4 regions of the Micromonospora sp. NPDC049171 genome follow, and region 3 is predicted to be linked to each of the others. Evidence: riboswitches for the same ligand, from Rfam matches in the RefSeq annotation. Region 3 holds a riboswitch; each other region holds the start of a gene.

Evidence for each region. A riboswitch is a leader RNA that binds a small molecule or an ion and turns the genes downstream of it on or off. The one in region 3 is predicted to bind cyclic di-AMP.
Region 1: it holds a riboswitch for cyclic di-AMP, as region 3 does, so the genes downstream of both, AB0B14_RS15855 (NlpC/P60 family protein) here and AB0B14_RS14175 (hypothetical protein) in region 3, are expected to answer to the same signal.
Region 2: it holds a riboswitch for cyclic di-AMP, as region 3 does, so the genes downstream of both, AB0B14_RS18860 (C39 family peptidase) here and AB0B14_RS14175 (hypothetical protein) in region 3, are expected to answer to the same signal.
Region 4: it holds a riboswitch for cyclic di-AMP, as region 3 does, so the genes downstream of both, AB0B14_RS03120 (hypothetical protein) here and AB0B14_RS14175 (hypothetical protein) in region 3, are expected to answer to the same signal.

What each region holds. Positions count from the first base shown of each region.
Region 1 covers NZ_JBEZDJ010000011.1:70,554-77,639, forward strand. Annotated here, with positions in the region: gene AB0B14_RS15830 (cellulose-binding domain-containing protein) at 60-875, shown strand; gene AB0B14_RS15835 (hypothetical protein) at 949-1,122, shown strand; tRNA gene AB0B14_RS15840 (tRNA-Gly) at 1,203-1,276, opposite strand; gene AB0B14_RS15845 (pyridoxamine 5'-phosphate oxidase family protein) at 1,733-2,290, opposite strand; gene dcd (dCTP deaminase) at 2,390-2,968, shown strand; gene AB0B14_RS15855 (NlpC/P60 family protein) at 3,029-4,015, opposite strand; cyclic di-AMP (ydaO/yuaA leader) riboswitch at 4,083-4,218, opposite strand; gene AB0B14_RS15860 (N-acetylmuramoyl-L-alanine amidase) at 4,453-6,453, shown strand; gene AB0B14_RS15865 (NlpC/P60 family protein) at 6,518-7,086, opposite strand, start outside.
Region 2 covers NZ_JBEZDJ010000014.1:37,029-44,114, reverse strand. Annotated here, with positions in the region: gene AB0B14_RS18870 (hypothetical protein) at 1-325, shown strand, start outside; gene AB0B14_RS18865 (hypothetical protein) at 459-1,247, shown strand; cyclic di-AMP (ydaO/yuaA leader) riboswitch at 1,514-1,655, shown strand; gene AB0B14_RS18860 (C39 family peptidase) at 1,888-2,727, shown strand; gene AB0B14_RS18855 (alpha/beta fold hydrolase) at 2,861-3,607, shown strand; gene AB0B14_RS18850 (hypothetical protein) at 3,669-4,973, shown strand; gene AB0B14_RS18845 (DUF899 family protein) at 5,353-6,069, opposite strand; gene AB0B14_RS18840 (RNA polymerase subunit sigma-70) at 6,207-7,086, shown strand, end outside.
Region 3 covers NZ_JBEZDJ010000009.1:151,519-158,604, reverse strand. Annotated here, with positions in the region: gene AB0B14_RS14185 (AAA family ATPase) at 1-692, shown strand, start outside; gene AB0B14_RS14180 (cation diffusion facilitator family transporter) at 800-1,717, shown strand; cyclic di-AMP (ydaO/yuaA leader) riboswitch at 1,830-1,961, shown strand; gene AB0B14_RS14175 (hypothetical protein) at 2,018-3,037, shown strand; gene AB0B14_RS14170 (hypothetical protein) at 3,206-3,679, shown strand; gene AB0B14_RS14165 (SRPBCC family protein) at 3,799-4,266, opposite strand; gene AB0B14_RS14160 (PfkB family carbohydrate kinase) at 4,456-5,433, shown strand; gene AB0B14_RS14155 (5'/3'-nucleotidase SurE) at 5,430-6,257, shown strand; gene AB0B14_RS14150 (STAS domain-containing protein) at 6,276-6,638, opposite strand; gene AB0B14_RS14145 (hypothetical protein) at 7,026-7,086, shown strand, end outside.
Region 4 covers NZ_JBEZDJ010000002.1:82,007-89,092, forward strand. Annotated here, with positions in the region: gene AB0B14_RS03115 (carbonic anhydrase) at 153-860, shown strand; gene AB0B14_RS03120 (hypothetical protein) at 918-1,937, opposite strand; cyclic di-AMP (ydaO/yuaA leader) riboswitch at 1,942-2,072, opposite strand; gene AB0B14_RS03125 (YibE/F family protein) at 2,239-3,609, opposite strand; gene AB0B14_RS03130 (metal-sensitive transcriptional regulator) at 3,901-4,197, opposite strand; gene AB0B14_RS03135 (copper ion binding protein) at 4,294-4,503, shown strand; gene AB0B14_RS03140 (hypothetical protein) at 4,518-5,474, shown strand; gene AB0B14_RS03145 (heavy metal translocating P-type ATPase) at 5,488-7,086, shown strand, end outside.

The sequences.
Region 1 (7,086 bases), on a different contig from region 3:
TTGATTGATGCGGTCAACTGGCGACGCCTGTATCCCCCGGCTCGCCCAGGAGGACCCTCTTGCGTACGCTCCTGACCCTCGCCGCGGCCGCCGTCTGCGCCGCCGGTGCACTGGCCGTCCCCGCAGCGGCGGCGCAGGCCGATCCAGCCGGCACCGCCCCGGCCGGCGCGACCGTCCCGGCCGACGCCTGCGCCGGTACCGTCCAGATCCAGTCGCTCACCTTCAACCCGCCGCGGGTGGTTCCGGGCCAGGCCGTCACCGCCACGGCCGTCGGGCAGAACTGCACCGCGCAACAGCAACAGGTCTCCACGGCGATCTACGCCCGATTCGTCGGCTCCACCCCCGGCATCCCCACCGGCTGCCCGGCCCTTCCCCCGCTGCCTGGCTGGGCGGTCACCGTCGATCCGGGCGCGACCTTCAGCTGGCACGACGGTTACTTTGTGCCCTCCGGCTGTACGGCCACCGGCCTGGAGGTCACGGTCCGGGTAGAGGACGACGCCACCGGCACCCTGCTCACCCGGACCGCCACGGTGCCGATCGACCCGCCGCCGGCGGCGCCCTGCACCGTGAGCTACCGCACCGGGAGCGAGTGGCCGGGAGGCTTCACCGCCCAAATCACCATCAAGAACACCAGCACCGTGCCGGTCAACGGTTGGACGCTCAGCTTCACCTTCCCCGGTGACCAGCACATCGTCCAGTCCTGGTCCGCCACCGCCCAGCAGAGCGGTGCCACCGTCACGGCCCGGAACGCCAGCTACAACCCCCTGGTGGCGCCGGGCGCCTCGGTGGTCTTTGGCGTCCTGGGCACCTGGCAGGCCAGCGACGCGGCGCCGATCGCGTTCACGCTCAACAACGTCAGCTGCGCCGCCGGGTAGCCCGCGCACCGGACCCGGCAACACGCTCGCGTCGCGGGCGCCCGGCGCCAGCCTGCGAGACATCATGGCCCGGATGGGCCACGACAGTCCCCGCGCAGCGCTGATCTATCAGCACGCCAATCGGGAGGCCGACCAGGTCATCGCCGACGCGATCGACAAGGCCGTCAAGGCGGCCCGACACAAGCCGAGCAAGCGCAAGGTCAAGCGGGTTGCCGAGGGCGACGGACCGCACGCCGAGGCGAGCTAATGGCACAGCGCCCTGCTTCAGTCATCTAGAACGACGGAAGCCCTGGCGGGACCATCGGTCCTGACCAGGGCTTCCGTGCGTGGAGCGGGTGACGGGAATCGAACCCGCACTGTCAGCTTGGGAAGCTGATGTTCTGCCATTGAACTACACCCGCAAGCGGCACCACTGTACCCGAGTCGCCGTGCCCGTGCATGCACGCACCCCGACCCGCGGCTTGCCCGCGTGCCGCTCTGCCCGCTCTGCCTGGTTCAGCCAGGGTTCCGTCCGACTTGATCCACTCGGGTTCCTGAAAGTCGGGGTGTCCGAGCGGCCGGGACACCGCGATTTCATGAAAACCGAGTCGATCATGCGGGATGGCGCCCGCAGGCCGGTGCCGGGCAGGGCCGGACGGGGCGAGGCGGTGCCGGGCGGGGCCGGGCGGGGCCGGGCGAGGCGGGGCGGGGCGGGGCGGGGCGGGGCGGGGGGGGGGGGGGGGGGGCGGGGGGGGGCAGGGCAGGGCAGGGCAGGGCAGCGCGCGGCGGCGCGGCGCAGGGGGGCAGTGCCGGGCGTACAGCCGAATGCCGGCTCCGTCAGCACGGAGCCGGCACCGGCTGTCTCTGGGCCGTGGTGGTCAGGCGGCTGTGCACTGGACGTCACGGCTGCGGCGGACCGGGCGCGTCTGCGGCGCGGTGAGTGGCGCGGCAGTCGCCGCCGGAGCGTGCGGGTCGAGCCAGACCCGAACGGCCGGACGGCCCGCCGGGAGGCCGGGGACGCCCGCGAGGTGCTGCTCGCGGCGGGTGAGCATCGCCACGTCGACGGTGAACTCGAAGAGCCTCCAGTCGACCTGCGGCTCGGCGCGGGCGCTCTGCGCCAGGTGCGCCACCCGGACCGGATCGGTCACCGGACGGGCACGCCCCGCCACGTACGCCTCGTCGTCGCTCTCCTCCGGGGGGAACGAGTGCAGCGCGTAGCGGCCGTCGCGTTCGAGGTCACGGCGCTTCGGAGAGTCGATGACGAAGCAGAACAGACCCTCGTCGGTGATGACCGGGGAGACCGGATGGACCCGGGGCCCGCCGTCGGCGCGGACCGTGGCCAGGTAGCCGAAGCCCGGCCCGTACTGCTGGAGGAGAACGCGGATCCCGTCGGCGAGTCGGGGCTCGTCGGCGGCGAATTCGGACCAGGAAGCCATGCGAGCATTCTATCGAACAAATGTACGAGCAGCGACCTCGACGCGCTGGTCACCGGCACCGAATCTGGTGGGTTTTCGGGCCGCCGCTATGGTGGTCCGATGCTGCTCTCCGACCGCGACCTGGTCTCCGAGATCAAGGCCGGCACGCTGGGCCTGGAGCCGTTCGAGCCCACCCTGGTCCAACCTTCCAGCATCGACGTGCGGCTGGACCGGCTGTTCCGGGTCTTCAACAACCATCTCTACACCCACATTGACCCGGCGATGCAGCAGGACGACCTGACGTCGGCGATCGAGGTGCCCGACGGGGAGCCGTTCGTGCTGCACCCCGGCGAGTTCGTGCTCGCCTCGACGTTGGAGGTCATCTCGCTGGGTGACCAGCTCGCCGGCCGACTGGAGGGCAAGAGTTCGCTGGGGCGGCTGGGGCTGCTCACGCACTCCACCGCCGGTTTCATCGACCCCGGCTTCTCCGGTCACGTCACGCTGGAGCTGTCGAACGTGGCGAACCTGCCGATCACGCTCTGGCCGGGCATGAAGATCGGGCAGCTCTGCATCTTCCGACTCTCCTCGCCGGCCGAGCACCCGTACGGCTCGGCGGTCTACGGCTCGCGCTACCAGGGGCAGCGGGGGCCGACGCCGAGTCGCGCCTGGCAGCACTGGCGCACCTGGCCCACCCGCTGAACCCGTGACGACGGGGGCCCGCCGCGACGGATCGCGACGGGCCCCCGGTCCGCGCACTGATCAGCCTGGACGGCCGTAGCTGTGGACCTGACCGTCGTCGGCCCTCTTCATCTTGACCGGTTCACCGGCCTGCGAGGCGTGCACCACCCAGCCGTCACCGACGTACATGCCGACGTGGTGGATGTCGCTGTAGTAGAAGACCAGGTCGCCGGGGCGCAGGTCGCCCTTGCTGACCTTCTTGGTGGCGCGGCTCTGCGCGGCGGCGTTGTGCGGCAGGGACACCCCGGCCTTCGCCCAGGCGGCCAGCATCAGCCCGGAGCAGTCGTACGAGTTCGGGCCCTCGGCACCCCAGACGTAGGGCTTGCCGATCTGCGCGCAGGCGAACTTGACCGCCGTGCCGGCGGCGCCACCGGGATAGCTGGCAGGGCAGGGCGCCGGGCGCAGCGGACCGCCGCCACCGCTGCCGTACACCTTGAGGCGCAGCTTCTGCAGCTTGTCGATCTCCTCGTTGATCTGCTTCTTCTTCGCCGCCAGCTGAGCCTCGGTGCGGGTCAGTTGGGCCACCATCGCGTCGAGCGGCGCCTTCTGCCCGGCCAACTGGTCGCGCAGGTCGGCCACCTCGCGGACGTCCTGCTGCTGGTTGTGCGCGAAGCGGTCGAGCATCTCGAGCTGCCCGACCACCTCGCTGGGCGACCGGCTGCCCAGTACGGCGTTGACGGTCAGCACGTTCTCGCCCTTGTACGCGCGCACCGCCAGGGCACTGACCTTGTCCATCGCGGCGTCGACCTGGCGCTCCAGCGGGGCGATCCGGGCGGCCAGCGCGCCGGCCTGCCTGCGTTTGGCGGCGAGGTCGATCCGGGTGGCGTTGTGCTGTTCGATGATCGGTTCGAGTTTGTTCCAGTCGGCGTCGATCTGGCGCTCGATCTCGGCGACGGACGGGTCGGCGTGGGCCGGCGTGGCGCTGCCGGTCAGGACGACGGCGACGCCGGCCAGTGCGGCGAGCGCGGTGGTGAAGCGGGACCAGCGTGGGCGCGGCGCGATCGACATGGGGCCGGCTGCTGCCGACCGCTCGGACGACGGCCGCGGGGCATGGAGTGCCACCGGGGTTCCGTACTCCTTCTTCCTGACCGCCTACCGGGTTAGCTGACGGGTTCGGGCGGGAAGTCGGCGCCCTACCGCAGTGGCTGCGGATTCACCCCGGGGGACATGGGTCCCCGGTTCGTTCGGAAACGACTCGGCGGTGTCGGTCCGTTACCGCCCGGGCTGGGCGGAGCTGCTATCGGGCCGACAAAAGACCAGAGTAGAGACGCCCGTTACCACTCCGCAACCCGCGCGGCCGTGACACTCCGTACCGATCGGAGAGGAGCCCCGACCACACGCGAAGATTTCTTTCCAGGCAGGTCGACACATAGAAAGGTATTGACGTGGGCTCCCGGGCGGCGCGAAGGTGACCTGACCTGCACCCGTGGAATCTAGGGGGTTCGATGCACCATCCAACCCTGTCCCCCGGCCGGCGCGCACTGCTCGCCGCCGCCGTGGTCGCCGCCGCGACCGCGGTACCGCTACCCGCCCACGCCGCCGCCGCACCCACCGGCGACCGCCAGCAGCAGTACGCCGCCGCGGCGGCCGAGTTCGGCGTACCGACCGACGTGCTGCTCGGCGTCTCCTACCTGGAGTCCCGCTGGGACAGCAACGCCGGCACACCCAGCACCAGCGGCGGTTACGGCCCGATGCACCTGACCGACGCCAGACACGTGGCCGCCCTGCCCACGGCCGGCCACCACGACGCCGGCACCGGCACCGGCACCGGCACCGGCACCGAGGATCCGCGCGGCGACGACTCCCGTACCGCGCTGGCACCCGCGCCTCGGTCGGCGGACCCGGCACCATCGGCCGCCGCGTTGCAGACCGTGGACGCCGCCGCCGCACTGACCGGCGCGGCCACCGACTCGCTGCGTACCGACGTCGGTGTGAACATCCGGGGCGGCGCGGCGCTGCTGGCCTCGTACCAGCGGGAGTTGGGCGCGCCGGTCGGTGCCGGCACCGACCCGGCCACCTGGTACGGCGCGGTGGCCCGCTACGCCGGCGCGGACACCGCCGACGCCGCGGCGGCCTTCGCCGACGAGGTCTTCACCACCATCGGCACCGGCGAGTCGCGGACGACCGACGACGGAGCGCGGATCACGCTGCCGGCCCGGGCGATCCGTCCGGAGCGCTCCTGGCTGGACCGACTGGGTCTGCGCCGGCTCGCCCGCCCGGACGGGCTGGAGTGCCCCCGCACCATCTCCTGCGAGTGGATCCCGGCGCCCTACGCGGCGTTCGGCGACGGGGACTACGGCAACCACGACCTGTCCGACCGGCCCGCCCGGCAGAAGGTCGAGTACATCGTCATCCACGACACCGAGGGAAGCTGGGCGACCACCCTGCAACTCGTGCAGGATCCGACCTACGTGAGCTGGCACTACACGCTGCGCTCGGTGGACGGGCACGTCGCCCAGCACGTGCGGACCAAGGATGTCGCCTGGCACGCCGGCAACTGGTACGTCAACGCCAAGGCGATCGGGCTGGAGCACGAGGGCTTCGCGGCGCAGGGCACCTGGTACACCGAGGCCATGTACCGGGCCTCGGCGAAGCTGGTCCGGCACCTCGCGCTGCGGCTGGGCGTCCCGCTGGACCGCCAGCACATCATCGGCCACGACAACGTGCCCGGCACCGTCGCCGCGAACGTCCGGGGGATGCACTGGGACACCGGCCCGTACTGGGACTGGACGCACTACTTCACGCTGTTGCACGCGCCCCGGCTGGACACCGGCACCCCGGCCACCGGTCTGGTCCGGATCGACCCGGACTTCGCCACCAACCAGCCGGCGTTCGTCGGCTGCGTCACCGCCGGTGTGCCGTGCGCGCCACGCGGCTCCTCGGCGGTGGTGCTGCGCTCCGCGCCGGCCGCGGACGCGCCGCTCGTCAACGACATCGCGCTGCGCCCCGACGGCACCCCCAACACGATGGAGGTGTCGGACCACGGTGCCCGTGCCTCCGCCGGTCAGACGTACGCGCTTGCCGGCCGGCAGGGCGACTGGACGGCGATCTGGTACCTCGGGCAGCGGGCGTGGTTCCACAACCCGGCGTCCGCGCCCACCGCCAGTTGGACCGTCGGCGTGGTGGCCACCCCGAAGCCCGGTCGGGCCACCATCCCGGTCTACGGACGCGCCTACCCGGAGCAGGCCGCCTACCCGGCAGGGGTGCCCTACCAGGCGATCTCGCCGCTGCAGTACACCCTGGCCGCCGGGCAGCGGTACGCCGTCGGCGCGGTGCTGCCGGGCGAGTACTACCGGGCCAGCACGTTCGACGGTTCCTCGCCCGGCGACTGGACGGTGATCCGCGGCAAGAACCGGTACGCGCAGATCCAGTTCGGCCACCGCATCATGTACGTCGACCTGGCCGACGTGCAGCTCCTGCCGTCCCCGGTGGGTGCGCCCCGCTGAGAAACCACGACGGCCCCCGGTCGGTGACCGGGGGCCGTCGTGTTGGCGCTGGGGCCTGGGTGGATCAGCCAGGTCTGCGGAACCCGGCGACGGGCATGGTGTTGATGCTGGACACCGACACCGGTTTACCGGCTCGTGGCGCGTGCACCATCTGGTTGTTACCCAGATACAGCCCGACATGACTCAGGCCGGAGTAGAAGAAGACCAGGTCACCGGCACGGGCCTCGGATCGCGAGACGGCCTTGCCCTCGTTCCACTGGTCTCCGGTGTGGTGGGTGAGGTAGATCCCGGCCGACTTGTAGGCGTACTGGGTCAGCCCCGAGCAGTCGAACGAGTTCGGGCCGACGGCCCCCCAGACGTACGGATCGCCGACCTGCTGGCAGGCGGTCTTGATCGCCTTCTGGGCGGCCACGGAAACCACACCGTTGATGGTCGGGCAGCCGGCGGTCTTGACCGTGGTCTTGGGCATCGACGCCTCGAGTTGCTTGATCTCGGCGTCGATCTGCTTCTTCTTGGCCGCCAGCTCGTTCTGCTGCTTGGTCTGGGTCGCGATCAGCGTGTCCAGCTTCTGCTTCTCGCCGTCGTACTTGGCCCGTACGGCAAGGACACCCTCGACCTCCTTGCGCTCCTGCG
Region 2 (7,086 bases), on a different contig from region 3:
TCCGCTGTGGTGGGTGGCGCGCTGGGCGACACGGGTGCTGACCAGCCTCGCCGTGGTCGCGGCCCTGGCGCTCGGCGCAGGCCCGGCCTCGGCCGCCGTGCCACCGTCGCACCCGACCGCCGCGCCGAGCGTGAGCGCCGCGCCGACTGCGGGTGTCGCCGAGGAGACCTTCCCGACCTGGTCGGTCGACGCGCCACCGGCTCTCCCCGGCGCCCAGGGGGCCATCGCGACAGGCCTGCTGCCGGTGTGCGCGACCCGGCCCGACCGGCTGCCGCTCGTCGACGGTCTCCGCAGCTGGCCGCCCCGGGGCCCACCCGCGCGCTGAGCCACCCGGGACACGCGTCCCGTCGCCGCGCCCTGTCGACCCACCAGCTCCGCACCCCGCCGATTCCTGGCCCGCCGTGGCCGGGCGGCCGGTGGGGCTCCCATCGCTCTGCTTCCTCCGCGAGGTGCCGACCATGGAGACAGTCGTCTTCTACCAGTTCGTAACCGAGGTGCCGCAGGCCGCCGCCATCTGGTCGGCCCTGTTCCTGCTGGCGCTCGGCGTCCTCGCCGTGCTGGTCGCCCGGCCCGAACGGGACCGGCCCACCGACGACCCGTCGCCGCCCGTCCCGACCGCCCGCGAGCTGGCCGCGGCCGAAACCGTCGACAGGCACCGGTACGCCGAGGAGGTGGCCGTCGCCGCGGCCGGCGCGGCCAGGACGGCCGGGCGGCGACGGGATGCCTGGCTGACGGCTCAGGACCAGGTGGAACGGGCCTGGGCGCGGTACGACGAGGCGGACACCGCCGCGCGTCGCTTCGCGGGGTCCGGGGCGCTACCCACCCCGGGCACCCCCCGCACCCCCGCCGAGTACGCGTCCCGGGAGCGCTACCTGCACCGTGCGGCGACGGCGGCGTACTGGCGGGGTGACCTGACCATGGCGCAGCTCGGTGACGTCTTCGGGCGTCGGCGCGGCTGGGATTCCCGGCGACACCCGGTCGAGCAGGAGGCGCTGCTCAGCCGGGTGATCCGGGACGCGAGGCTGGCCGACTACCAGGCCGCGGCCACGGCGGAGCGGGCCGCCTGGCGGGATGCGGACCTGGCCGCCTCCTCGGCGCGTACCCTCGCGGCGGAGGCGGCCGCGGCAGTTGCCCGGTTGCGGCCGAGCCCGGCACCCGTCCGCCGGCTGGTGCGTGGGGTGCCCCGGCCCGCCGTCGTGGCACGCTGGCGTCCGGCCCGTGCCCTTCGCGCCCGATCCGTTATGTGAGCCCGGTCACGGGATTTGCGAATCGGGCGTCCGGCACGATCAGCTCGATTTTTCCCGGAATTGTGGCCGCATTGTTGGCGGCCTGTCCGGTTGTCGACCGTAGGCGTCGCCGTAACCGGTTGTCCCATCGAGTCACGTCATCGGCAATACGCGCAGAAATTGTGGCACCCATTGAGGTTTACGCAGGTGAAGCCGGCTTGGCAGGGTGTGGATGGGCCAGTAGTGTCGTCCCGTCCGGTGCGGTAACCGATCGCAAGAGGCGACGCCGCGCCGACCCGCTCAATCGTGATCAACGAACCGGGGACCCATCAGTAAGTCCGGGGTGAATCCGCGAGCCACGGCCCGCGGTAGGGCGATCTTCCCGCCCGAATCCGTCAGCTAACCCGGTAGGCGGTGTCGGAAGGAGTTCCAAACTCGTGCAGCACCTTTCCACCCCTCGGCTGTTCCCTCGCCTCCACGGCGCAGCGGTGCCCCCGCTCATCCGTCCAGTGACGGTGAGCTGACCCCCGGGTCACCGCCTCTCCCGCCCGGCCGAGCCGGGCGTTCCCCTGAGCGGTTCACCACCCGCGGACCACCGTCCGCGCGCTGGCGCCTGCCCGGACACCGGTCGCGCCCCGGTGTGCCGCTCTCCCCCCGATCCGTGGAGGACCCCGTGAAGCACACCATGCAGCGCCAGCTCCGCCGCATCGCGACCGAGCGCCCGTACCAGATCGTCGCCGCCTCCGCCGCGGCCCTCGTGCTCGCCGCCACCACCGGCACCCTGCTCACCGTCGCCGACGACGCCCCGGCCGCTCAGCGCACCGCGACCACGGTCGCCGAGATGCGCAGCGACACCACCACCTCCCAGGGCGACGCGTCCCCGCTGGCCAGCACCGCGCCGTCCAGCGCCGCCCCGGCCACCAGCGCCGCGGCGCCCGCCGCCAAGGCCAGCAGCAACCCGGATCTGACCCGTAAGCCGACGCCGCCGAAGCCGCCCGCGACCAAGGTGCTCGACTACGAGTACGAGGCGCAGAACACGTACTACAACTGCGGCCCGGCGGCCACCCGCAACGCGCTCAGCGCCAGCGGGATCGACCGCACCCAGGAAGAACTCGCTGCCGAACTGGGCACCACCGAGATGGGCACCAACTCGGCCGAGGACACCACCCGGGCGCTCAACGCCGAGGTGAAGGGTTCCCCGTACCGGACCCGGATGTTCCCCGGCGCGCCCAGCCCGGCACAGATGGACCGGCTCCAGGCCGACGTCGTCCGGGCCATCACCGACGGCCGGGGCGTGGTGGCCAACGTCGTCGGCGACGCCACCGACACCGACGGCAGCTGGCACTCCTACGGTGGCGGCCACTACATCGCCGTCGTGGGTTACAAGGACAACGGTCGCACCGTGCGGATCGCCGACTCGGCGAACCCGGCCGACCCGTCGTACTGGATCACCACCATCGACCTGGCCAACTGGATCACCAGCCGGGGCTACTCCGCCTGACCCGGGCACCCTGACCGCCGCGGGCGTCGTCCCCCACAAGGGGCCGACGCCCGCGGCGTCTCTCCCGCTGGCCCGGGGTACGCCCCCGTCGACGACTCTCGTCCGGGACAGCGAACCGTGGGAGACTGCGGCCGTGGTGGACGAATCGGGTGGTCACGCCGGTCGACGGCCGGTCCTGCTGCTGTTGCACGGCATGGGGGCGACCGGTGACGTGTGGCTGCCCTGGGCGTCGCACCTGGAACAACACTGGCCCGGCCGGTGGCTGGCACCGGACCTCGCCGGACACGGCTGGGCACCGCCGCTGCCGTCGTACTCCTTCGCCGGTCTCGCCCAGCGGATCGCGCAGGCCCTCGCCCCCGACGACCGGCTCGTCGTGCTCGGGCACTCGCTGGGCGGCGTGGTCGGCCTCGCGTTGGCCGCACGCGACGCCGGGATGCCGGTGGACGCCGTGGTCGGGTTCGGCATCAAGGCGCTCTGGTCACCCGCCGAGCTGGACCGCGCCGCCGAGCTCGCCGCCCGCCCGGTGAGCTGGTTCGCCAGCCGCACCGAGGCGGCCCGCCGCTACCTGCGCGTGTCCGGGCTGACCGGCCTGCTCCCGCCGGACCACCCGGTGGTGGACGCCGGCCTTCGTCAGGTCGACGGCAAGTGGCGCCTCGCCATGGATCCCCGCGCCTTCGCCGTCGGCGAGCCCGACCTGAGCGCGCTGCTGGCGGCGACCGACGCCCCGGTGCTGCTGGCGCGTGGTGAGCACGACCCGATGGTCACCGAGGCGCAGCTCAAGGAGTACGGCGTACCGGTCGCCACGCTGCCCGGCCTCGGGCACAACGCGCACGTGCAGGACCCGGCGGCCGTCCTGGCGCTGCTGGACGCGTACCGCTGAGGTTCGTCGCGGGGGTAAACCGGTAGTGGCGCCATACCCGGACGCCTACCATCCCGCGTTGATGTCCACAGTCGAGCAAGCCCTGATCACCACCGTGAGCCTGCACGTCGTCGACACCCGACTCGACGACGCGGCACGTCGCTGCCGGCCGCTCGTCGCGTCGCTCGGCGCGGTGAGCGTCACGGCGTCCCGCACCGAGGTCGACGGCCCCCGCAGCGGGGTCAACCTGGGCCTGACGCTGACGCCGGCCGCCCCGTCGGCGTCCGGCGGGGAGGCGGTGCGCCAGTTCGCCGCTCCGCTGCTGGAGCGCTTCCGGTGGGGCCGTGGCGATCTCGACGTGGGCGAGACGGCCGCCGGCCATCCGTGGGGGTTCGCCGCCGGTCCGGAGCGGACGACCGACGGGGTGACGCCGCTGAGCGTGTCCGTCGGCGCGGTCGGTGACGCGGCGGAGGAGTGGTGGGATCCGCCGGAGTGGCTGCCCGCCGACGCATCCGTCCTCGCCGTCCGGCGACGGGTCAGGCGACTGCCGGCGGCGGCGTCCGACGACGACGTGGTGGCCCGGGTGCACGCCCGGCTGACGGCCCCGGATCTCGACACCGCCCTGGTCCGCTGCCTTCCACTGCTCGGGCGGGCGGACGTGTGGTCCGTCGACCTCCACCCGGTGGCGGTCGACGGGGACGTCTGGGGTCTAGTCCTGCTTCTGGTGCTGCCCCTGGTCGAGGTGTCACCGCAGGCTCCCTTCGGGACCGGGGTGGACGCTCTGGCCGCCGAGTTCGGATTGCTGACGGGGCGCCTGCGCAGGTCACCGCTCGGCGTCTGGATGGTGGCGGCGATGGAGGCGACCCGGCCCCTCGCCGATGCGCCGACGGTCGAGGCGCTGTACCTGCGGACCGCCATCGACCCGTTCGACCCCGGGCCGGTCGACCGGCCGGTGGAGACCCGGGAGATGGGGCTGCGGGGCCGGGACGAGGACGGTCCGGCCGAGGCCGAGTTGATCAGCGCGATCGAGGAGGCGTTGCGGGACGCCGTACGGGTCGTGCTGACTGTCGACGTCGTCGGGCCGGTCGCGGACGCCGCAGCCGTCGTCCGGGACGTCGTCGGGATCGACGAGGAGGACATTGAGTCGGTCGGTAGCGAGACCCTCGCCGACGGGCGGCAGAGGATCGTGGCACACCTCGGGGCCACGCTGATGGGCGCCGAGGAGGTGCTGCGGACCGTCGTCACCGCCGCCGAACTCCAACCGTGGGAGTTCTCGCTCCCCGAGTCGGCCGACGGTCCCGCGACAGCCGAATGGCACGCGCCGGCCGGCACGTCCGGGATCGTCCGGATCGAGCTGAACGCGGGGGAACGGCTCGGCCTGGGCTAGCGCCTGTTTCATAAGAACTGGCCGGCCTGCGGCGGGCCCGGACGACGACCGCCGCCCGCCCGGACTCCGCCTCGGCTCGACCGCCCTTATGAAACAGGCGCTAGTACTCCAACGTCGCTTGATCTGCCGGCTGGCTTACTCGGCTGGCTCATGAAGAAGATCATGGCCGCGAGGCTTGCCCCCATGGCCAGGTGCTCCCAACGGAGCAGGTCCGTGATCGGTCGATTGCGCAGCCGGACGAGTGCGGCCGCCATCCAGCAGCGGTAAGCCGCCGTGGCGGCGCGTAGCAACACGAGCGCCGCGTCATGGCCGGTGACGGTGCCGTGGTCGATCCGGGGCCCGGCGGCCATGTGGTGGATAGCCATCGACCCGCCGAGCGTCAGGACGTCACCGCCGGCGTAACGCCGGGGCGTGACCATTGGGCGGTGGGGCGGCCGTTGAGCCGCCACGGGTGACCACTGACCCGCGGCCAACCTTGGGGTGAGTTTTCCCAGTTCTCTTGCCGGCCGTACACGGTGAGGTCCAAGGCGTGGTAGCTGGTCGTCAACGCCTCCACGCCCCGCCCGGTGGTCCAGTAGGTTTCATAGACCTGGTCGCCGTCGCGCAGGTAGCAGGCGATGAACCCGAAGTCACGACCGTCGGCCAGAGCCGGGTCGGAGTCTTTCGCCGAATACCACGGGAACGGGTAGCCCATGAACTCCGCGAACGGGGCACTTTCGTCGTAGGGACCGTTGCAGAACACGGCGTAGGTGACGTCCCGGGCATGCAGGTAGTCCAGCATCTGCATGTGACAGGTCGAGAAGGTGCACCCCTCACACTGTTCCCCGTACGGTTTGCCGTCGTGCCACATGTGGAAGTAGGCGATGAGCATCCGGCGGCCCTCGAAAACCTCCACCAGCGGGGTGTCCCCGCCGGGGCCCTGGACCGTCACCGTCGGCATCAAGGTCATCGGCAGCTGGCGACGAGCGGCTGCGATCGCGTCTCCTTCGCGGGTATGGGCCTTCTCCCGGACCAGCAGTTCGTTGCGCTCGCGCAGCCAGGTCTCCCGGTCGACGACCGGGGGCGTGGCCGCGCTGGACGCGGGGGTTGCCGTCATGGCTGTCTCCTTCGTGGGGTGGGGATTGGTCACAGGTACAGACGACCGAGTCGGCGATCGTCATCGGTGACCGATGACGGATGGGGTCCGCGGTCGTCAGTACGGTGGTGAGGACCACTCAGCCCCGGGGAGATCACATGTCCGACTCGCCTGACGAGCAGGCGGTCTGGCTGCAGCGCGCCTTCGACGAGCACCGGCGCGAGCTACACGTGCACTGCTACCGCCTCGCAGGGAACGTCACCGACGCGGACGACCTGGTGCAGGAGGCCTTCCTGCGTGCCTGGCGGGCTCGCGACCGCTTCGAGGGTCGGGCGTCGGCGCGCACCTGGTTCTACCGGATCGCCACGAACGTCTTCCTCGACAGCCGCAAGGCGGCCGGTCACCGGACGATTCCGTATGGTGACCCGCTGGAGTGGTCCACCGAGCTCGGTCCCTATCCAGACGCCCTGTTGGCCGACGATCCGCAGACCGGTCTCGCCGCCCGGGAGACCGTCGAGCTGGCCCTGATCGCAGCGCTCATGTACCTGCCGCCGCGGCAGCGGGCGGCCTTCGTGCTGCGCGACGTCTACGGCTGGACGCCGCAGGAGATCGCCGGCGCGCTCGACACCGCCGTAGCGGCCGTCAACAGCCTCCTCCAGCGGGCCCGCCACACCCTCCGGCGGCGCGCTCCGTCGGACCCACAGGACTGGCGCCGCCCGCAGCTCACCAGCGAGGACGAAGAGATCCTGCGCCGCTACGCCAACGCGAAGGACCCGGAGACGGTCCGGGGACTGCTCGCCGAGGACGTACGGATCACGATGCCGCCCGAGCCGCCGGTCGTCGGGATCGACGCGGCCGCGGAGTTCCTCGGCCGACCGCTCGACTGGCGTACCTTCCCCACCTCGGCCAACGGGCGCCCGGCACTGATCAACTATCTCCGCCGGCCCGGCAGCCCGCACTATGAGGCGCTGGTCGTCGACGTACTCCGGATCGAGAACGGGAAGATCGTAGAGAGCAACGCCTTCATCGGTGCCCGTC
Region 3 (7,086 bases):
CCAGCGACCGGCAGCGGGCCGCCCGCGCGGCGGCGCGGGAGCGTCCGGAGGACTACCGGGACTACGCGCACGTGGTGGTGGACGAGGCGCAGGACGTCTCACCGATGCAGTGGCGGATGGTCGGTCGGCGTGGTCGGCTGGCCTCCTGGACGGTGGTGGGTGACCCCGCGCAGACCGCGTGGACCGGCGACCCCGACGAGTTGGACCGGGCCCGGGACCAGGCGCTGGGCCGACGCAAGCGGCACGATTTCACGCTCACCACCAACTACCGCAACTCCGCGGAGATCTTCGCGGTGGCGGCGGCGGAGATCCGCCGGCTCTACCCCGACCTGCCGCTGCCGACGGCCGTGCGCTCCACCGGGGTCGATCCGGTCGAGCTGGTGGTGCCCGCGACGGGGTTGGCGACCGCGACCGTGCAGGCGGCCGCCGGCCTGCTGACCGAGGTGGAGGGCACGGTCGGGGTGATCACGCCGGTCCCCCGCCGGGACGAGGTCGCCGGCTGGCTCGCCGCGCTCGACGCGCCGCGCCTGCAGGTGGTCACCAGCCTGGAGGCCAAGGGCATGGAGTACGACGGGGTCGTGCTTGTCGCACCGAGCGAGATCCGGGCGGATCCGGGTGCCGGGGTCCGCACCCTGTACGTGGCGCTGTCCCGGGCCACGCAGCGACTCACCACCATCGACCCGACCGGCTGATCCGTGCCCGCTCGTCGCACGGGCCGGCGGCCGACTTGACACTTGCACACATAGCGATGTGAACATACATTTGACCGGGCCCCGGCCGGCAGCGGAAGGTGGATCTCGTGGGCGCAGGTCATGACCACCACCACGGGTCCGTCGCCAATGCCGCACAGCAGCACCGGGGCCGCCTCTGGGCGGCGTTCGGGCTGCTCGCCACCCTGATGGTGGTCGAGGCGGTGGCCGCCCTGCACACCGGCTCGCTCGCCCTGCTCTCCGACGCCGGGCACATGTTCACCGACGTGCTCGGCATCGGTTTGGCGCTCGCCGCGATCACCGCCACCCGACGGGCCACCGGCGACCCGCAGCGCACCTTCGGGCTCTACCGCCTCGAGGTGCTCGCCGCACTGGCCAACGCCGTCCTGCTCTCCGGCGTCGCGATCTACGTGGTGATCGCGGCGATCCGCCGCTTCGGCGACCCGCACGAGGTCGTCGCCGGCCCGATGCTCGTGGTGGCCGTACTCGGCCTGCTCGCGAACGTCGCCGCCTTCGCCCTGCTCCGCGCCGGTGCCCGGGAGAGCATCAACCTGCAGGGCGCCTACCTGGAGGTGCTCGGCGACCTGCTCGGCTCACTCGGCGTGATCGGTGCCGCACTGCTCATCGCCGTCACCGACTGGTGGTGGGCCGACCCGCTGGTCGCGGTCGCCATCGGCGCGTTCATCCTGCCGCGCACCTGGCGGCTGGCCCGCGCCGCCGTCCGCATCCTGGTGCAGGCCGCCCCGGAGCACCTCCAGGTGACCGCCGTGCACGACCGGCTGGCCGCCGTCCCCGGTGTGGTGGAGGTGCACGACCTGCACGTCTGGACGCTCACCTCGGGCATGGAGGTGGCCTCCGCGCACCTGACCATGGCACCCGACGCGGAGGTCGGCGCGGTGCTGACCGCAGCGCGTACCGCCCTGCACGACGACTTCCGGATCGAACACGCGACGTTGCAGATCGAGCCCGGCGCCGCCACCGGGGCCTGCGGCTCAATCGAGTGGTAACACCCATTTCCGTGACGACGTGCGCACCTTCCGTCACATCGGCTGCAGCAGCCCCACCGGCACCGGTAGGCTCGGTCCCGGCCTCCACCAGGCGGCGCCCTCCAGGCGCCGGTGGCGGTCGCCGCCTAATCGCCCAACCGGGCGAACCGGGGAACCACGTTCCTGGGGTGCATCCGCGTCAGCGGTAGGGATCTTCCGTCCCGAACCCGTCAGCTAACCCGGTCGGCGGCTGACGGAAGGACATGCGCAGTGGCACCAGCACGACCACCCGCCGCCCGACTGGCGGCCCTGATCGTCGCGATGTTCGCCCTCGGCGTCGCGATCCCGGCCGGCACCGCCTCGGCCGCTCCCCCGACCGGCCTGCGGGCCGCCGCCGCACCCGACTCCGACGAGGAGGGCGGCACCCCGTCGCTGCGCGCCCAACTCGAGGCCGCCAGCAAGGGCTACCTGGACGCCAAACGCGCTCTGGACACCTCCGTGCAGCGGCAGCAGCAGCTCGCCACCCAGCTGAAGACCATCGAGGTCGAGCTGGCCCAGCGCGACGGCAAGGTCGGCCAGATCGCCGGCGTGGCGTACCGCACCGGCCGGCTCGGTGCGGTGTCGGCGCTGCTCAACAGCAGCAGCCCGGAGGGCTTCATGGATCGGGCCGCCGCCCTGGAGGCGGTGGCCGCCAACGAGGACCGGGTGCTGCGCGACCTGCTCGCCACCAAGGACGAGGCCAATCGCACCCGGGCCGCCCTGAACGGCGAGATCACCGAACAGCGCAAGCAGGTCACCGTGATGGCCAAGCGCAAGGAGCAGGCCGAACGCGCCCTGACCGTCGCCAACACGCCCAAGCCTCCGCAGACCACCGCCGACACCAGCTCCAACCGGGGCACCTCCACCGCCAACGCGAAGGCGGCGCCACGCAACTCCGACGGCTCCTGGCCCTCCGAGTCGTGCAGCGTCAACGACCCCACGCCCGCCAACGGCTGCATCACCCCGCGCACCCTGCACGCGCTCAACCAGGCCAAGGCCGCCGGCTTCACCCGGTACGTCTCCTGTCACCGCCCCAGCGGCTCGGGCGAGCACCCGAAGGGCCGGGCCTGCGACTTCGCCGCCCAGACGAGCGGCTTCGGCGGCAACGCCACCGGCGGCGACAAGACGTACGGCAACAACCTGGCCGCGTACTTCATCCGCAACGCCGACCGGCTCGCCGTGCTGTACGTGATCTGGTACCGGCAGATCTGGCTGCCCAGCAGCGGGTGGAAGTCGTACAGCGGCGCCGGTGGCACCCCGTCCACCGACCACACCAACCACGTACACCTGTCGGTCTACTGACCCGGCCGTTCCCCGCAGCGCATGATGCCTGTGAGTCATCGTGATGACTCACAGGCATCACGTTCGTTCGGGCAGTCGCGCGGCGCTGGCCGGCTACGTCAGCGGGCGTACCCCTGATGTCGCCGCTCGTCGGACGACCCGGCCAGAGCCGGCGGGCAGCCTTGCGGTATGCCTCGGATCCCACCCGCCGCCCGCAAGGGCCTTCTCACCCTGCACCTGGTCACGTCGCTGGGCTGGCTCGGCGCGGACCTGGTGCTGCTCACCCTCGGCATCGCCGTGCAGCGGGGCGCCGACCCGGCGGTGCTCTACCCGGTCGGCGCGCTGGTCGGCACCGTCCTGTTCGCGCCGCTGAGCGTCCTGGTGTGGCTCATCGGTGTCGCCAGCGCGCTGCTCACCCCGTGGGGCCTCGTGCGCTACCGGTGGGTGCTGGTCAAGCTCGTGCTCACCACGGTGATGGCCGGGCTGGTGCTGTTCCTGCTCACCCCGAACCTGCGGCACGCCGGAGAGTTGGGCGCCGCCCTGCCCGCACGGGACCGCGCCGACCTGGTGATCGCACCCGCGGTGTCGACCACCCTCCTGCTCATCGCGACGGTGCTGTCCACGTACAAGCCGTGGGGACGTCGCCCCGCAAGATCGCGCTAGAACCAGGATGTCGTGGCCTCCTGAGCGTCAACAGGCCACTCCATCCAGGATCGAGCACGATCATGGACCCGGGCGGCGGGCCGCGGGCGGGTCGGGACCCGGGCGGGCAAGGGCGCGGGTCAGGCCGGGGGCGGTGGGTCGCCGGTGCGGTTGAGGGCTGGGCCCAGGCGGGCGGCCAGGGCCAGGTGAGCGGCCCGCGCCTGGCGGAACGCGTACCGGAACAGCGGCGTCGGTGCGGTCAGGGTGATCTCGACGTCGATCCGGACCAGGCCGTCGGGCTCGGCGCGCAGTCGGGTGTGGTTGTGCACGGTGGTGGCGGGCCACTGCCGGGCCACCATGATGATCTCGTCGTCGCTGCTGCTCAGCACGTCCGCCTGGTACGTGGTGCGGAAGCGTAGTGGGCCGGCCACCAGCCTGTCGTTGATCGTGTAGCTGGCCTGGGCGCCGGGTCGGGGCGGCACTTGACGGACCTGGACGATCAGCGGGTGCAGCTCACCCTGTCGGGTCAGGTCGCTGAGCATCGCCGCCGCCTCGGCCAGCGAGCACCGGGCCTGGACGGTGTAGCTGAAGGTATCGCTGCTGAGCACACGTCTCCCGCCGTCGATTGTCGCACGATCGTCCCGTACCGATGCCTGACTGGCAACGCCCGACGGCGGCCGGATGCCCGGACGAACCCCGGCCGATGGGGTGCCGCACCGCCAGTCATCGCATTAAGGTCGGTTGGTGGTAAATCACCCGACCAGGATGAAGGGCGACATCATGCGCGGTGACAACAGGTGAGCGGGCACGTGATGGTCTTCGCACCCACGCCGCAGCTCACGGTCACCGTGGACCAGCCGAACGACCACCCGGAGCTGCACCTGCACCCCGGCGGGCAGGGTGTCTGGCAGGCCCGGATGGTGCTGTCGCTCGGTGTCGACGTGGTGCTCTGCGCCGCCCTCGGCGGCGAGATCGGCCAGGTGTTGGAGCCACTCCTGGTCAGCGAGGGCGTGGACCTCAAGGTGGTGGCCCGGGACTCCGGCAGCGGCGGGTACGTGCACGACCGCCGGGGCGGCTCGCGGCAGGAGATCGCCGACGTGCCCGGGCAGCCGCTGAGCCGACACGAGCTGGACGAGTTGTACAACCTGGCCCTCGGCGAGGGCCTGCGGGCCGCGGTGAGCGTCCTCAGTGGGCCGAACGAGCCGTGGCTCGTCCCGGCCGACCTGTACCGGCGCTTCGCCGCCGACCTCGGCGCCAACGGCGGGCGGGTGGTGGTCGACCTCTCCGGCGATCACCTCGGTGCGGTGCTGGAGAGCGGCGTGTTCTTCCTCAAGGTGAGCCACGAGGAGTTGATCCGCGACGGTCGCGCCCGCAGCGACGACAGCCTGGAGCTGACCCGCACCATGTACGAGCTGCACGCCGCCGGTGCCGAGACGGTGGTGGTGAGCCGGGCCGACCAGCCGGCGTTGGCGCTCATCGACGGGGAACTGTTCGAGGTGGAGATGCCCCGGTTGGAGGCCGCCGACCCGCGCGGCGCGGGCGACTCGATGACCGCCGGGGTGGCGGCCGTCGTGGCCCGCGGCGGGGACATCCGGACCGCCATCCGCACCGGTGCCGCCGCCGGGGCGATGAACGTGACCCGGCACGGCCTCGGCACCGGACGACTGGACTCGATCACCGGCCTGGTCGAGCGGGTCCGGCTGGTGCCGGCGGACAGCCGACCCCAGGAGCGGACCACCCCGGACGAGCTGGCCGACCGGGTGGTCGAGCGATGACGCTGCGCGTGCTGATCACCAACGACGACGGGATCGCCGCGCCGGGCATCCAGGCCCTGGCCTGGGCGGCGGCACAGCGGGGCCTGGACGTGGTGGTCGCGGCGCCGCTGGAGGAGGCGAGCGGCACCAGCGCCGCGATGAGCGCCGTGGAGCGGGACGGGCGGGTCGTCGTGAACGACCACCCGCTGCCGGACCTGTCGGGTGTGCCGGCGTACGGGGTGGGTGGCTCCCCCGGCTTCATCACCCTGATCGCGCTGCACGGCGCGTTCGGCCCGCCGCCGTCGGTGGTGCTCTCCGGCATCAACCGGGGTGCCAACGCGGGCCGTGCCGTGCTGCACTCCGGGACGGTGGGTGCCGCGTTCACCGCCGCGATGAACGGCTGCCGGGCGATGGCGGTCTCCCTGGACGTGCTCTCCGCGGGCGAGGCGACGGCAGCCAGCGGTGGCGCCGCGGTGGACGCCGCCGCCCGGGTACGCGACGCCGAGCGGCACTGGAGCACCGCCGCGCGGGTCGCCCTGGACCTGCTGCCCCGGTTGACCTCCGCGCCGCTGGAGAGCGTGCTCAACGTCAACGCCCCGGACCTGCCGCACGGGCGGCTGCGTGGGGTGCGACGCGGCACACTGGCCAGCTTCGGTCAGGTGCAGATGACGGTGGCCGAATCCGGCCACGGCTTCGTCCGGACGTCGTTGGAGGAGCCGGGGCAGGCCGCGCAGCCCGGCACGGACGTGGCGCTGCTGGCCGCCGGGTACGCCTCGGTGACGGCCATCCGGGCAGTCACCGAAGCGACGGATGTCGACCTGACCGGGCTGGACGACCAGCCCTGACGGTCATGGCGGGCGCGCTCAGGCGCCGGGCAGCACCTCGGGGGTGGCCGCGCCGGCGAAGTAGGGCTCCGGTGCACCGAACAGGCCGAGCAGGCCGGTCACCCAGAGCTGCCGGTGCACGAACCGGCTCGGCTCGGTGACCACCAGCTTGACGTCGCTGACCTCGGCCGTCTGGAAGCCGGCAACCATGGCGCTGATGCCGACGGAGTCGATGAAGGTGACCAGCCTCATGTTGAGCTCGATGCGCAGCGGTCGGCCCTTGGCCAGCACCTCCGCGATCGCCTCACGCACCTCGTACGCTGTGTCGACGTCGATCTCGCCCCGCGGGGCGATCTCCACGACTCCACCGGACAAAACCGACTTCACGATCGACAGGCTCACGCGAGCACCTCCACCCGCCCGTCCCCCGGGCGCCTCATCAGTACGCGGGCCGCGACCGAGAGTATTCCTCCGACAGCCTCGGTCGCCACCCCTCGGGATGAGCAATTCGCGGATCCGGCCGCACAAAGGCACCCATATCCGCACTTTTGAGTATCTGATTGCTCAAGACTTTTTGTTATTTGACCTCCGACGACCCGTCGTGACCGACGCGCCGCCGAACCAGGGTAGCGGCCCCGGCCCGACGCGCCCGACAACCGGCCCACAAGCGACGGCCCGCCCGCTGCCACCGGCGTGTCGCCTGCGGATACCCGCCCGTTCCGCGCCGTCGGCTTGCCGACGCCACCTAGCATCGGGCCGGGACACCGCCCGTGACGGAGAGGATCTTCGATGATCAAACGACTTGCTGGGCTGGCCGGCGTCGGCGTGCTGCTGGCCCTCGTACTGGCCT
Region 4 (7,086 bases), on a different contig from region 3:
GGTCGACCCGGAGTCAACGTATGAAATGTAAATCACGCATACCTTGACGCATCTTACGGTGCGTGTGACGGTGGAGCCCGAGCCAGCGCCCACCGCCGGCCCGGCTGACAAGCCGGTTGACCAGGTAAAACGCGTGAATACGAGGTGCGGGGATGAGTCGTCCCGGAACGTCCGGCGGACAGCCGGGTCCGCAGCGGACCACCGACCGGGCGTCCGCGATCAGCGATCCGGTCCAGGCGTACGCCGAGCTGACCGCCGGAAACCAGCGCTTCGTCAGCGGCACCCCGCGCCACCCCAACCAGGACGCCGGGCGCCGGGCCGCCGTGGCCGACGGGCAGCACCCGTTCGCGGTGATCGTCGGTTGCTCCGACTCCCGCCTGGCCGCCGAGATCATCTTCGACCGAGGGCTTGGTGACCTGTTCGTGGTCCGCACGGCCGGGCACACCGCCGGTCCGGAGGTGCTCGGCAGCGTGGAGTACGCGGTGACAGTCCTCGGCACGCCGCTGGTGGTGGTGCTCGGCCACGACTCGTGCGGGGCGGTGCAGGCGGCGCGGGAGTCCGCCGCGACCGGCACGCAGCCTCCCGGGCACCTGGGCGCGGTGGTCGACGCCGTGCTGCCCAGTCTGGCCCGGGCCCGTGCCGAGGGTGTGGAGGACATCGACGGCATCGTCGACATCCACATCGCGCAGACCGTCGAGACGCTGCTCGGGCAGTCGCCCGTGCTGGCCGACGAGGTGGCACAGGGGCGGTGTGCGGTGGTGGGCGTGTCATACCGGCTCGCCGCCGGCGTCGTGCGCCCGGTGGCGGCGGTGCCGGCCGGCTTCGCGACGCTCGACGTGCCGACCGGGTCGGCCGCCTGACACGTCGAGGGCCGCCCCGCCCGAGGCGGAGCGGCCCTCGACGGAGGATCCGGTGGGTCAGAGCAGCGACATGTGGACGTGGTCGGTGTGGTTCGACGGCCCGCTGTACGACTTCCAACCGCTTGCCGGGAACCAGATCTGCCGGTTCCAGATCACGTAGTAGATGCCGAGCCGGTCGGCGTTACGGATGAGGAACGCGGCGACGTTGTTGCCGTACGTCCGGGTGTCCTCGTTGTGCCAGGGCGCGAAGCCGCTCTTCTGTAGCGACCAGTCGCAGGCCTTGCCCTTCGGGTGCTCCCACGGCCCGCCGGGGCGGTAGCAGCCGACGAACCGGTTGAAGCCGGCCCGCTTGACCTCCTTGTACGCGTGCAGCGTGCGAGGCGTGATGCAGCCGGACGTGGTCGGGTCGTCCTCGCTGCACGACTGCGCCTTCCAGTCACCGTCGGCGGTGCGGCCCGGCCCGATCTTGGCGACCGGCGAGGTGGCGTCCACCAGGCCGCCGGTGAAGCCCTTGCCGCCGACCAGCGAGAGCGCCTTGTCGGCCTCGTTCTTCCGCTTGGCCATCACGGCGGTCTGCTTCTGCTGCTCGCGAACCTCGGTGTCGAGGAGGAACTTGGCCTGCTCGGCGCGGGCCTTCACCGCGTTGACCTCGGCGAGCTTGTTCTCGTTCACCATGTTGATCTCGTCGAGCATCGCGGCGCGCTGCACGAAGGTGTCGGGAGCGTCGCTTTCGAGCAGCATCGCGAGCGCGCCGATCCGACCGGTCCGGTACGACTGGGCGGCGATCTGCCCGACCTGTGGTGCCAACGCGTCCAGGTCGGCCTTGGCCCGGTCCACCTCCAGCGCCAGCTCCAGCTGACGCTTCTTGGACTTGTCCAGTTTGGACTTGGCGGCGGAGTAGTCCCGGTTGGCCTGCTCGATGACGTCGTTGAGCAGCTTCGGCTCGCCGTCCTCCTCGTGCCCGGACGGTGTCGGGGTCGTCGGGGCGGCGTGGGCCGGCAGGGGCCCGGCGAGCACGGTCAGTGCGGCGATCACGGCCACCACGGGTGTCAACCAGCGGCGTAGGGGTGCCGTCACAATGTTCCCTTCCGTCGACCGCCGACCGGGTTAGCTGACGGGTTCGGGGCGGAAGTGGCCCCTACCGCTGACGCGGATTCACCCCACATACCTGGGTCCCCGGCTCGCCGGTTGGCGATTGGGCGGTGGCACCGCAGGCGCCGCTTCGCGCCTTCATCGGTAACCGGCAGCGAGGTTACCCGAGAGTCGACTGCGTGAGCTACGCCTGGCTGCCGACCAAAAGTGTCATTTCGCCATAGCGCTGGGTGATCAGTGACGCGGTTCTCAGGGTGGAGATCCGATCTGGTCACGCTGAGGAGTGTCACCATGCCGTTTCCGTGCTCCTGTTCGACTCCGGCCACCCGTCGGTGGCCGTGGATGGGGGTGGGGTCCGGGTCTGCTCCGGCTCGTCGGGTCGAGAGGTTCGCGGTGAGCTGAGGGCGGCCAGCGGCTCCGCCCGGTCCGGCTCCGGTGGCCGCCGGGCGGCGTCGGCGGGCGGTGTGGCGTCGGCGCGTCCGGCGGCGGTCACGATCGCGGCCAGCCCGGTGGTCAGTGGCACGGCGGCGATCAGGCCGAGCGTGGCGACCGCGCTGCGGACGATTTCCTGCGCGAGGAACTCGCTGGTGAGGATCTGCCCGATCGGCCGCGAGTCGGCGGTGAGCAGGAGCAGCAGGGGCAGCGACGCGCCCGCGTACGCCAGCACGATGGTGTTGACAGTGGAGGCGATGTGCGCGCGGCCGACCCGGGTCGCGGCGCGGTAGAGCTGCAACCGGGTCAGCCCGGGGTTGGCGTGCGCCAGCTCGGTGACGGTGGCCGCCTGGGTGACCGTCACGTCGTCGAGCACCCCGAGCGATCCGATGATGATCCCGGCGAGCAGCAGGCCGTGTAGGTCCACGTCGGCCTGGAACATCGACAGTGTCGTCGCGTCCTCGCTGCCGAAGCCGGTGAGGTGGGTCGCGGCCGTGGCGATGGTGGCGAGCAGCCCGGTCAGCACCAGGCTGCCCAGGGTGCCGAGCACCGCCACCGAGGTCTGTGCGGTGACCCCGTGCGTCAGATAGAGCACCACGAACATGATCAGTGCCGCGCCGACCACCGCCACCAGCAGGGGCGACTTGCCGGCACCGATGCCCGGCAGCACGAACGTGAGCAGGATGGCGAAGCTGGCCGCCAACCCGGCGAGTGCGGCCAGACCCCGCCACCGACCGAACGCGACGATCGCCGCGGCGAAGATCACCGCCAGCCACAGCATCGGGGTGCCGCGCTGGTGCTCGGCGATGTTCCAGTTGCTGGTGCTGGGATCGACGGGATCGGTCAGCTCGACGAGGATGACCTCGTCGCCGACCTCGACCCGTGGTGCGCCGGGTCCGTCGGGGATCGGTGTCCGGACCTGTTGACCGGCGGTCGGCCCGTCGTCCACCCGGACGTCGACAGTGCCGCACGGCCCGCCGCCGACCCGGGGCGTGCCCTCGGGGCTCGACGGCAGCGGCGGGCACGGCTCGGTCACCACCCGGGTCACCGTGCCGCCGTAGCGCGGCACGTCCGCCCCGGCGTCGGTCTGCGGTGTCCCGCCGCGCGGCCAGAGCAGGGCCGCGGCGAGCACGGTGGCGACGAAGAGGGGCACCACCGTCACGACGAGGAGCCGCCGCACCCGGGGCGGGGCGGACGGAGCAGAGCGGGTGTGGTCGGAACCCAAGGCGAGACTCCCAACGATCCGGTGCGGGGTACGTGTCAGTGAGCCGGTCGGTTCATCCGCACCGTGGAATCGCGGCGGGAGACGCGGTGGATCGCTGACCGGCGACCACCTGATCACGGATGGTCAGTGCCCGGCCCGGGTGGCCAGCGGCGACGCCACGGCGTGGCGACGCCGGTGCCCGTTCGCGCAGCGGCATGCGGGGGGTCATCGTGGGGAATGCTAACCAGCCCGGCCCGGGGGCGCAGGTCGTGACGGGGAACCGCCGCGTGCCGGCGTCGGGGTGCGGGGCGGTCAGCCGCGCTTCATCAGCCGGCCGACGGCCGCCATCATCTCGGTGGCCATCTCGTCGGCCCGCCCCTCGGCGGCCCCCTCGTGCATGCAGTGCCGGGCGTGTCCGTCGAGCAGCCCCAGCGCCACCTTGTCGAGGGCGGCCTGGATCGCGGAGATCTGGGTGAGCACGTCGATGCAGTAGCGGTCGTCGTCGACCATCTTCTCGATGCCGCGGACCTGGCCCTCGACTCGGCGGAGCCGCGCGAGCAGCTGGTCCTTGCTGGCGGTGTACCCGCGGATCGGGGTGGGTGCGGTCATGCCGACCAGGATAGCCTACCCCCGGGGGGTATGGTACGGTCGCTTCCGGACCTGATACCCCCACCGGGTACCGGTAACGGCAAAGGAGACGATCCGATGGTCAACACCACGTTCCAGGTGCAGGGCATGACCTGTGGGCACTGCGTCAGCGCGGTGAGCGCCGAGGTCGGCGCCATCGCGGGCGTGCGAGACGTCCAGGTCGACCTCGCGACCGGCCAGGTCAACGTGAGCAGCGAGCAGCCGCTGGACGTGCAGGTCGTCCGGGCCGCCGTCGACGAGGCCGGCTACGACCTCGTCGACGCGTGAGCGCGGGGGCCGGCATGCGTACCGTGACGAGACTCGCCGGATTCGCTGCCGGCCTCGCGGCGATCTTCGGCGCCACCTACACGGTCGGCCGGGTGGCCGACCGCACCCCGGTCGTCGAGGGCCGGCATGACGGCGACGCCGTCCACACGACTGAAGAACGCGGCGAGCCGGCCGACCGGATTCCCGGTGGGCTGCTCGTCTCCGACCGCGGCTACACCCTCGTCCCGGTCGCCGCCCCGGCCGACCAGTTCGCCTTCCGGATCACCGGTCCGGACGGCCAGCCGGTGACCCGGTACGACGTGGCACACGACAGGCGGATGCACCTGATCGTGGCCCGCCGGGACCTGTCCGGTTTCCGGCACGTGCACCCCGACCTGGGTGCGGACGGCACCTGGCGGGTCGGCACACCGCTGGCCGGCCCCGGGCAGTGGCGGGCGTTCGCCGACTTCACCCCGACCGGGGGTGAGCCGCTGACGCTCGGCGTGGACGTGACAGTGCCCGGTGCGCTGACCGAACGACAGTTGCCCGCCCCGGCGACAAGCACCACCGTTGACGGCTACACGGTCACCCTGACCGGCGCGCCGCGGCCCGGCCGCACCTCGCCGCTCACCCTCACCGTCAGCCGGGACGGGCGGCCGGTCACCGACCTGGAGCCCTACCTGGGCGCGTACGGGCACCTGGTGGCACTGCGCCGGGGTGACCTCGCGTACCTGCACGTGCACCCGGACGGGACGCCCGGCGACGGGCGGACCCAACCCGGCCCGGCCGTCACCTTCCTCGCCGACGTGCCCTCGACCGGGAGCTACCGGCTCTACCTCGACTTCCGGCACGGCGGGGCGGTGCACACCGCCGAGTTCACAGTCGTGACCGGCACCCCGCCGGCCGACGCCCCGCCGGCCGGGAGCAACCCGAGCGGACCCGCGCCGAGCGGCGGTGCCGACCACGGCACGCCCGGGCACGGGCACAACTGACGGGACGAAGACGATGACCACCACCAGCAGACCGCTGCCCGAGGCACCCAACCGGATCGAGTTGGCGATCGGCGGGATGACCTGCGCCGCCTGCGCCGCCCGGATCGAGAAGAAACTCAACCGGATGGACGGGGTGAGCGCCGCCGTCAACTACGCCACCGAGAAGGCGTCCGTCCGGTACGCCGACGGCGTCACCCCGGACGACCTGATCGAGACCGTGCGCAAGACCGGGTACACGGCGGCGCTGCCGGCCGCGCCGACGGCCGAGGAGCCGGCGGATCCGCTGCGCGGTCCGCGTACCCGGCTCTGGGTCTCGGTGGCCCTCAGCGTGCCGGTGGTCCTGCTGGCGATGGTCCCGGCCTGGCAGTTCGACTACTGGCAGTGGCTGTCGCTGACCCTGGCCGCCCCGGTGGTGGTCTGGGGTGGGCTGCCGTTCCACCGGGCCGCCTGGACCAACCTGCGGCACGGTGCGGCGACGATGGACACGCTGGTCTCGCTCGGCACGCTTGCCGCGTTCGGCTGGTCGCTCTGGGCGCTCTTCCTCGGTGACGCCGGCATGCCCGGGATGACGCACCCGTTCCGCTTCGCCATCACCCGCACCGACGGCGCCGGCAACATCTACCTGGAGGCGGCCGCCGGGGTGACGGTCTTCATCCTGGCCGGTCGCTACTTCGAGGCCCGATCCAAGCGGACCGCCGGTGCGGCCCTGCGCGCCCTGCTCGCGCTCGGCGCCAGGGAGGTGGCGGTGCTGCGCGACGGGGTGGAGACCCTGATCCCGGTGGATCGGCTCGTCGTCGGCGACCGGTTCGTGGTCCGACCCGGTGAGAAGATCGCCACCGACGGGGTGGTCGAGGAGGGCACCTCCGCCGTCGACGCCAGCATGCTCACCGGTGAGTCGGTGCCGGTCGAGGTCGGCCCGGGGGACGGCGTGGTCGGCGCCACCATCAACGCGGGCGGACGGCTCATCGTCAGCGCCACCCGGGTCGGCGCGGACACCCAGCTCGCCCGGATGGCCGACCTGGTCGAGCAGGCGCAGAGCGGCAAGGCGGCCGTGCAGCGGCTGGCGGACCGGATCTCCGGTGTCTTCGTGCCGATCGTCATCACCCTGGCCGTCGGCACGCTCGGCTGGTGGCTCGGCACCGGGGCCGGCCCGACCGCCGCGTTCACCGCCGCCGTCGCCGTGCTGATCATCGCCTGCCCCTGCGCGCTCGGCCTGGCCACCCCGACCGCGCTGCTGGTCGGCACCGGTCGAGGTGCCCAACTGGGTGTGCTGATCAAGGGGCCGGAAGCGCTGGAGTCCACCCGCCGGGTGGACACCGTGGTGCTGGACAAGACCGGCACCGTGACGACCGGCCGGATGACCCTGGTGGACGTGGTGCCGTCGAGTGGTGCGGAGCGGGCCGAGCTGCTCCGGCTCGCCGGGGCGGTGGAGGCCGCCTCCGAGCACCCGATCGCCCGAGCGGTCGCGGCGGGTGCGAGCGAGACGGGGTCGCTGCCCCCGGTGACGGGCTTCCGCAACCTCGAAGGGCTGGGCGTGACCGGCACCGTCGACGGGCGGGCCGTGCTCGTCGGTCGGGCCCGGCTGCTGCGCGAGCGCGAGATCGAGGTGCCG